DNA from 3 places in the Telluria sp. B2 genome. Region 1 is predicted to be linked to each of the others. Evidence: predicted binding sites of a transcription regulator. Region 1 holds the regulator's gene; each other region holds the start of a gene.
What was found. Region 1 encodes LexA, which represses DNA repair genes until DNA is damaged. Its sites were predicted from a motif close to ACTGTATNNNNATACAGT; they were not measured.
Positions count from the first base shown of each region.

Region 2: a site for LexA is predicted at 1,018-1,035, ahead of ACSUZJ_RS10385 (ATP-dependent helicase). Genes of this name have one in related genera too.
Region 3: a site for LexA is predicted at 1,220-1,237, ahead of dinB (DNA polymerase IV). Genes of this name have one in related genera too.

Region 1 covers NZ_CP196525.1:1,735,822-1,738,090, reverse strand. The annotation lists gene priB (primosomal replication protein N) at 1-69, opposite strand, end outside; gene rpsF (30S ribosomal protein S6) at 113-499, opposite strand; gene lexA (transcriptional repressor LexA) at 731-1,366, shown strand; gene ACSUZJ_RS07750 (tetratricopeptide repeat protein) at 1,667-2,269, opposite strand, start outside.
Region 2 covers NZ_CP196525.1:2,305,863-2,308,131, forward strand. The annotation lists gene ACSUZJ_RS10375 (hypothetical protein) at 33-209, opposite strand; gene ACSUZJ_RS10380 (hypothetical protein) at 401-619, shown strand; gene ACSUZJ_RS10385 (ATP-dependent helicase) at 1,074-2,269, shown strand, end outside.
Region 3 covers NZ_CP196525.1:92,569-94,837, forward strand. The annotation lists gene ACSUZJ_RS00375 (recombination-associated protein RdgC) at 1-33, opposite strand, end outside; gene dinB (DNA polymerase IV) at 120-1,196, opposite strand; gene ACSUZJ_RS00385 (S8 family serine peptidase) at 1,618-2,269, opposite strand, start outside.

The DNA.
Region 1 (2,269 bases):
CACGCCGGCGGGGGTATAGCGCAGTACGTCGCGTTCAGCGATGGTGGCGACGACTTGTAGCTGGTTCACTTCTCAGCGGGCCTGAGCCCGTTCACGATCCTGGCGAAAAACCTTAGGCAGCGGCGGCCGGGGCAGCAGCCGGAGCTTCTGCGCGGTGGCTCTTGGCTGCGTCTTCGCGCTGTACCGACTTCATCATTGGCGACGGAGCGGTTTCAGCCTTCTTCATCTTCACGGTCAGGTGACGCAGCACGGCATCATTGAACTTGAATGCGGTTTCCAGCTCGACCAGGGTCTCGTTGTCGCACTCGATGTTCATGCAGATGTAGTGTGCCTTCGGCAGCTTCTGGATCTGGTAAGCCATCTGGCGACGGCCCCAGTCTTCCACGCGATGGATGTTACCGCCGCGGCTGGTCACCGTGGTCTTGTAACGCTCGATCATCGCCGGGACTTGCTCGCTTTGGTCCGGGTGGACGATAAAAACGATTTCATAATGACGCATGCAACACTCCTTGAGGACGTTTAAACAAATGCCCACCTCGGCGTCAAGACGAGTGTGGGAAGGGAAAGCCTGCAATTATAACCCGAAGCGGGCAGCAACACAATCGGCGGCCGGCGTACCCCTTTCGCGACAGCAGCCGTCCGGAAATTCCAGCGAAAACAACGATTTCCCTTGCATTTACAGAAGCACTGTACAAAAATACAGTCTGAATCGATAACCAGTGGTACACCCATGCTCAAGCTCACTGCAAGGCAAGAACAGATCCTGAACCTGATCAAGGAAGCGATCGACAACACCGGCTTCCCGCCGACCCGCGCCGAGATCGCGAAGGAATTGGGCTTCAAGTCGGCCAACGCGGCCGAGGAGCACCTGCAGGCGCTCGCGCGCAAAGGCGCGATCGAGATCGTCTCGGGCACCTCGCGCGGGATTCGCCTGATCGGCGCGGCATCGGAGCCGGCCGTCCCGGCCATTCCCCCTGCCCTGCTGATGTCGCTGCCCCTGGTCGGCCGTGTCGCGGCAGGTTCGCCCATCCTCGCGCAGGAACACGTGGAAGCAACCTACAACGTCGACCCGGCCATGTTCGGCGCCCGCCCCGACTTCCTGCTGAAGGTGCGCGGCTGGTCGATGCGCGACGCCGGCATCATGGACGGCGACTTCCTGGCGGTCAAGAAGGTCGACAGCGCCAAGAACGGCCAGATCGTCGTGGCCCGCCTGGGCGAAGACGTGACCGTCAAGCGCTACCGCAAGACCGGCGACGTGATCGAACTGCTGCCGGAAAATCCGGACTTCAAGGTGATCCGCGTCGAGCCGGACGACGAGTTCGCCCTCGAGGGGCTGGCTGTGGGTTTGATGCGCAGCTGGCACTGAGCCGCAGATGAAAGAAAAGGCCGCTTGATGCGGCCTTTTTTGATTTTGCAGGGTGGGGTCTCGACCCCACGCGGTACGACGCCTGCGAATCGCCAGCTCATTCCCTGGCCCCGGTTTTGTAGGGTGGACACCTGTGTCCACGCGGTACAAGGCGAGCAGGCCGGGCGCTCTGCCGGCAGATTGGCGGCCGGGGCTACGCGACGCTTTGCGGCAGCTCATCCGTCCTACAGCGTGGACACAGGTGTCCACCCTACGAAAAACAAAGGCCGCTGACGCGGCCTTTTTTACTCCAACACGGCCTTACTTCGTTCGCACCGACTCGTCCTTCGGCGCCTTGGTCACGATCGCATTGTGCTCGGCGATATACGCCTCGGTCGCGCCGCGCCAGACCGCCACGTCGGCCAGCACCATCTTGGCGCCGACCTTGGCTTCTTCCGACAGGTTTTCCTGGACCTGGGCCAGGTGCTTCTTCGCCTGCTGCATCTCCGCCAGGTTCATCAGCTTGGCGATGTCGGCCGGGATCCGGTTTTCGAGCGGGGAGGCGGCGTTCAGGTTCTGCACGAAGCCGTTATAGCAGTCCTGCCACTTGTTGATCGCGTTCGAGACCCGCTCGATCTCGTCAGTCTGCTTCGAGATCGCCGGCACGCGCGGCTTGGGGCAGCGGAACTTGCCGGACCGCAGGTCTTCGCCGTCGTACTTCGACACCCAGTAGTCGATGTCGGCGCGGCGCGCGACCCGCTGCTGCATGACGCCGAGCGAGGCTTCGGCGACCTTGTTGCCCTTGGCGGCCGCCTTCTGGAACCACATCGTGGCCTTGGCCTCGTCCACCGTGCCGGCTTCGCCGTACCAGTACATCTGGCCCAGCAGCTGCTGGGCCTCGACGTTGCCGGCATTTGCCAGCTT
Region 2 (2,269 bases), 570 kb from region 1:
GCGATTATCACCCTGATATTGCTACTATGCAACTAACCCCCTCCGATCCCGCGCATGACCTTGCCGCTGCCGCCGCACTGGGGGCAGGGCTTGCCGTCGGCCAGTTTGCCGCTGCCGGAGCAGGCGTCGCAAATGTCTTCGCCGGCGCCGGGGGTGCCGGGAGCAGCTTCGTCGCCAGGGTTCATATCCGGTTGAGATGTCGTGCTCATGGATGCCTCGCTGGTGGGTTGAAGGGAATCAGCGCGGCCATTTTGTACGTGTTGCGAAATGGATGGCGCAACGCTGCCGTCGGGCATGCCTGCCTTTTCTTGTTTTTCGATGGGAAAATGACATTGACATTACCGGTTCTTGATCAATACTCCTTACGCAAGGAGTTTAACCACGACAAGGCGGGGGAAGGATGGAGCATATATCAGCAGAGCTGCGCGGCATGGCCGCGGATGGCGGGGGCGACGCCCGCAGGGATGTCCGGCAGCGCGTCATCGTCGACGACGGGATCGCGGTCCAGTTCAGCGCCAACACGATGTCTGCCGTGGAGTACCTTCGCTCACGCGACATCGCGCGCGCCGTGATCGAGCGCGTGCTGCTGGAACCGTCCCGACGTCGATCCCGGCAGTAAAAAAAGTTGCTCTGCAGTTCTGGTTTGCGATATCAAAATTGTATTTTTGTGGCGTTCTATGAGGTCTGGTTATACACAAAAATTTCTTTTTGTTCATTCGGACCTTCCTCCAGGCCTGCCTGCACAGATGCGTGCAAGTCATTGATTTATCTGGTTTTCGGCTTTGCCCGCCGTTTGGGCATTTTGTTGAAAGCCGCTTCCCGCCGCGCTTTCGGGCTGTCAAGCCCTCCCTTTTCCACAAAGTTATTCACAGAGTTTGTGGATATCCAGAAAACCCGTTTATTTTCGGCGACTTAGCACAGCTTGTTCGGAAAACGTTTGAAGTGGTCGCGAAGCGAGCGCAGCCTTTTTACGACAGGTTCGTCGATTTCGAGTGCAAAATGCACTTGCGAAAGCTTACTGGACAAATGTACAGTTGAGCTGTCCGCCTTTTGCCCTTCCTTGCCATCCTTTCATGACCGCTGCCGCCGCTGCCGCAACTTCCGCTCCCTCTTCAGCCCCTTGCGCCGACGACCCCTTTGCCGGCCTCAATCCGGCGCAGCGCGCCGCCGTCGAGCACGACATCGGGGCGCAGGCGACGCGCCCGCTGCTGGTGGTAGCCGGCGCCGGGTCCGGCAAGACCAATACGCTGGCGCACCGCGTGGCGCGCCTGATCATGCGTGGCGCCGACCCGCAGCGCATCCTGCTGCTGACCTTCTCGCGGCGCGCGGCCAATGAAATGACCCAACGCGCCGGCAATGTCCTGCAGCGCATCATGGCCACGGCCACCCAGGTGACGACACTGCCCTGGGCCGGCACCTTCCACAGCATCGGCGCGCGCCTGCTGCGCGAATTCGCCGGGCGTATCGGCCTGGACGAATCCTTCACCATCCACGACCGCGGCGATTCCGAAGACCTGATGGGCCTGGTGCGCCACGAGATCGGCCTGACCCAGACCCAGAAGCGCTTCCCGCTGAAGGGCACCTGCCTGTCCATTTATTCGCGGGTGGTCAATTCGCGCGAGCCGCTCGACCTGGTCTTGCAGGGCACCTTCCCCTGGTGCACGGAATGGGAAGCGGAGCTCAAGCGCCTGTTCGGCGCCTATGTCGACGCCAAGCAGGAGCAGAACGTGCTCGACTACGACGACCTGCTGCTGTTCTGGGCCGAGATGGCATCCGACCCCGAGCTGGGTCCTGAACTGGGCGCCCTGTTCGACCACGTGCTGGTCGACGAATACCAGGACACCAACCGCCTGCAGGCGGCGATCATCACCGGCATGAAGCCCGATGGGCAGGGTGTGATGGTGGTGGGCGACGACGCCCAGTCGATCTATTCGTTCCGCGGCGCGACGGTGCGCAACATCCTCGATTTCCCGAAGCAGTTCTCGCAGCCGGCCGAGGTGATCACGCTGGACCGCAATTACCGCTCGACCCAGCCCATCCTGGACGCCTCGAACGCCGTGATCGGGGCCGCCCTCGAGCGCCATGCCAAGACCCTGTGGACCGACAAGGCGGCGAGCAGCCTGCCGCAGTTGGTCCTGATTCCCGACGAGGCCGAACAGGCGCGCTGGGTCTGCAACCGCATCCTCGAGCACCGCGAAGCCGGCATCAAGCTCACTTCCCAGGCGGTGCTGTTCCGCGCCGCCAGCCACAGCGCGGCGCTGGAACTCGA
Region 3 (2,269 bases), 1.6 Mb from region 1:
CAGGCGGTAAATCTGAAGATTCTTGAACCACATAGTTGCTTTCTGTTGTCTCAGTATTTCAGGGGAACGACATTCTACACGTTGATGTCGAAGTATTTTCGGGCGGAAACGGCAACAATTTAATGTGTTGCGTGTTCGTCAAACAGGCTGAGCTGCTCGACGTTTTCGGTTTCGCCCAGGCGCACACCGACGCCCAGCAGGCGCACCGGGCGGCTGGCGCGCTGCCAGCCGATTTCCATCAGGCGGGCGTAGCTCGGCAGGTGTGGCGCGTAACCGACACACTCCACCGTGGTCTGCTGGAAGTCCGCGAATTTGATCTTCACGAACAGTTTATTGATGAATTTTTCCGCGCCGGCGCGCTTGATGCGCCCGAGCAGGTGTTCATACAGATCCGGCAATAGTGCCAGGCAGCCCGGCAGGTCCGGGATGTCCGGCGTATAGGTTTCCTCGGTGCTCACCGACTTGCGTTCGCGCTCGGGGCTGACCTCACGGTAATCGATGCCGCGGCATAAATCGTGCAGGCGCGCGCCGAAACTGCCGAAGTGCTCCTGCAGCTTCTGCAGGCTCCAGCCGCGCAGGTCGGCACAGGTCTTCAGCCCCAAATTGTTCATCTTGGCGGCCGTGACCTTGCCGACGCCATGCAGTTTCTTGACCGGCAGTGCGGCAACGAAGGCATCGACTTCTTCCGGGCGCACCAGGAACAGGCCGTCGGGCTTGTTCCAGTCGCTGGCGATCTTGGCCACGAATTTATTGGGCGCCACCCCGGCCGAGGCCGTGATGCCGACGGTCTCGAAAATGCGGCGCCGGATCTCCTGCGCGATCAGGGTCGCGCTGCCCCTGCAGTGTGGCGAGTTCGAGACATCGAGGTAGGCCTCGTCCAGCGACAACGGTTCGACCAGGTCCGTGTAGTCGCGGTAGATGTCCATGATCTGGCGCGAGGCGACCCGGTATTTTTCCATCGCCGGCGGAATCACCAGCAGGTCCGGGCACAATTTCATTGCCTGTGCTGTGGCCATGGCCGAGTGGATGCCGTAGCGGCGCGCCTCGTAGTTGCAGGTCGCGATCACCCCGCGCTGGTCCGGACGCCCACCGACGGCCAGCGGCCGGCCGCGCAAGGACGGATCGTCGCGCATCTCGACCGACGCATAGAAGCAGTCGCAATCGCAATGGATGATTTTACGTGCGGGGGCGTTCACTCGGGCGGCGGCGGGAGCCGACTACTGTCATTCTATACAGTATCTCGTCAATTGGGATTTGGTGCAAGAGCAGTCGTAACGCCGACTGTGGCCCATGGCGTTGGCCGATCCGTAGGGTGGGCACTCCGTACCCACGCGGAAGGTCGCACTGTGTTGATTGCTGTGCTGGCCCAACAGGATAATGATTGTTGACGTCTCCCAGAGAGTAGTAGCTAACGTCTCTCCCTTGGATACTCATCGGCATGCACTTGGCACCGATTACTGTTACCGCGCCGATGACGCGTCGTTCCGCGTGGGCACGGGGTGCCCACCCTACGGTCGAGGCCGCAGTCTTCAATGACGCAGTCGGTATATCAAAACGAAAAAAGACGCGCGGCAAGCCGCGCGTCTTCACCCTTGGTAAGCGACTGTTTTACTGCAATTACCAGCTCAGCTTCAGCGTGTACTTGCCGTTGGTCGAACCGGTGCCGCCGCTGTAGTACTTCACGCGCACGTAGCGTGCCGCGGTAGCGGTGGTCGTGTTCGTCACGGAAGCGCTGTCGACGGCGCCGGCGCTCTTCTCGCTGTAGGCCAGCTGGGTGCCGGCGCTGTTGTAGATGTACAGGTCGTAGTCGGCGGTCGACGAACCTGGGGTCATGGTCGCCGTGAGCGTCTTGCCGGCCGGCAGCTGGACCACGAAGTAGTCGTTGTCGGTGCTGGCGCTCATGGTGCCGTTGACCGTGGTGCCGCTGGTGCTGACGGCGTCGGCCGTCGAGATCGTGTTATTCGATTCCGATTCCGAGATCGTCGGGCCAGGCGCCGGGGTGGCGCCGCTGGCCGCTGCCACCGCTGCTGTCGCGTCGACGATGCCGCTGCCGCAGCCCGAGCAGGTCGCCGGGAAGGCGCGTGCCGTGCTCTTGAGCGTGGACTCGATCTGGTCGGGCGTCAGCGCCGCGTTCTTCGCCAGCATCAGGGCCGCCACGCCGGCGACGTGCGGGGTCGCCATCGAGGTGCCCTGGTAGGCGGCATAGCTGTCGGAACCCGGCGAACTGGTGCCGCTGTTCAGGGTCGACAGGACACCGCCGCCGGTGCCG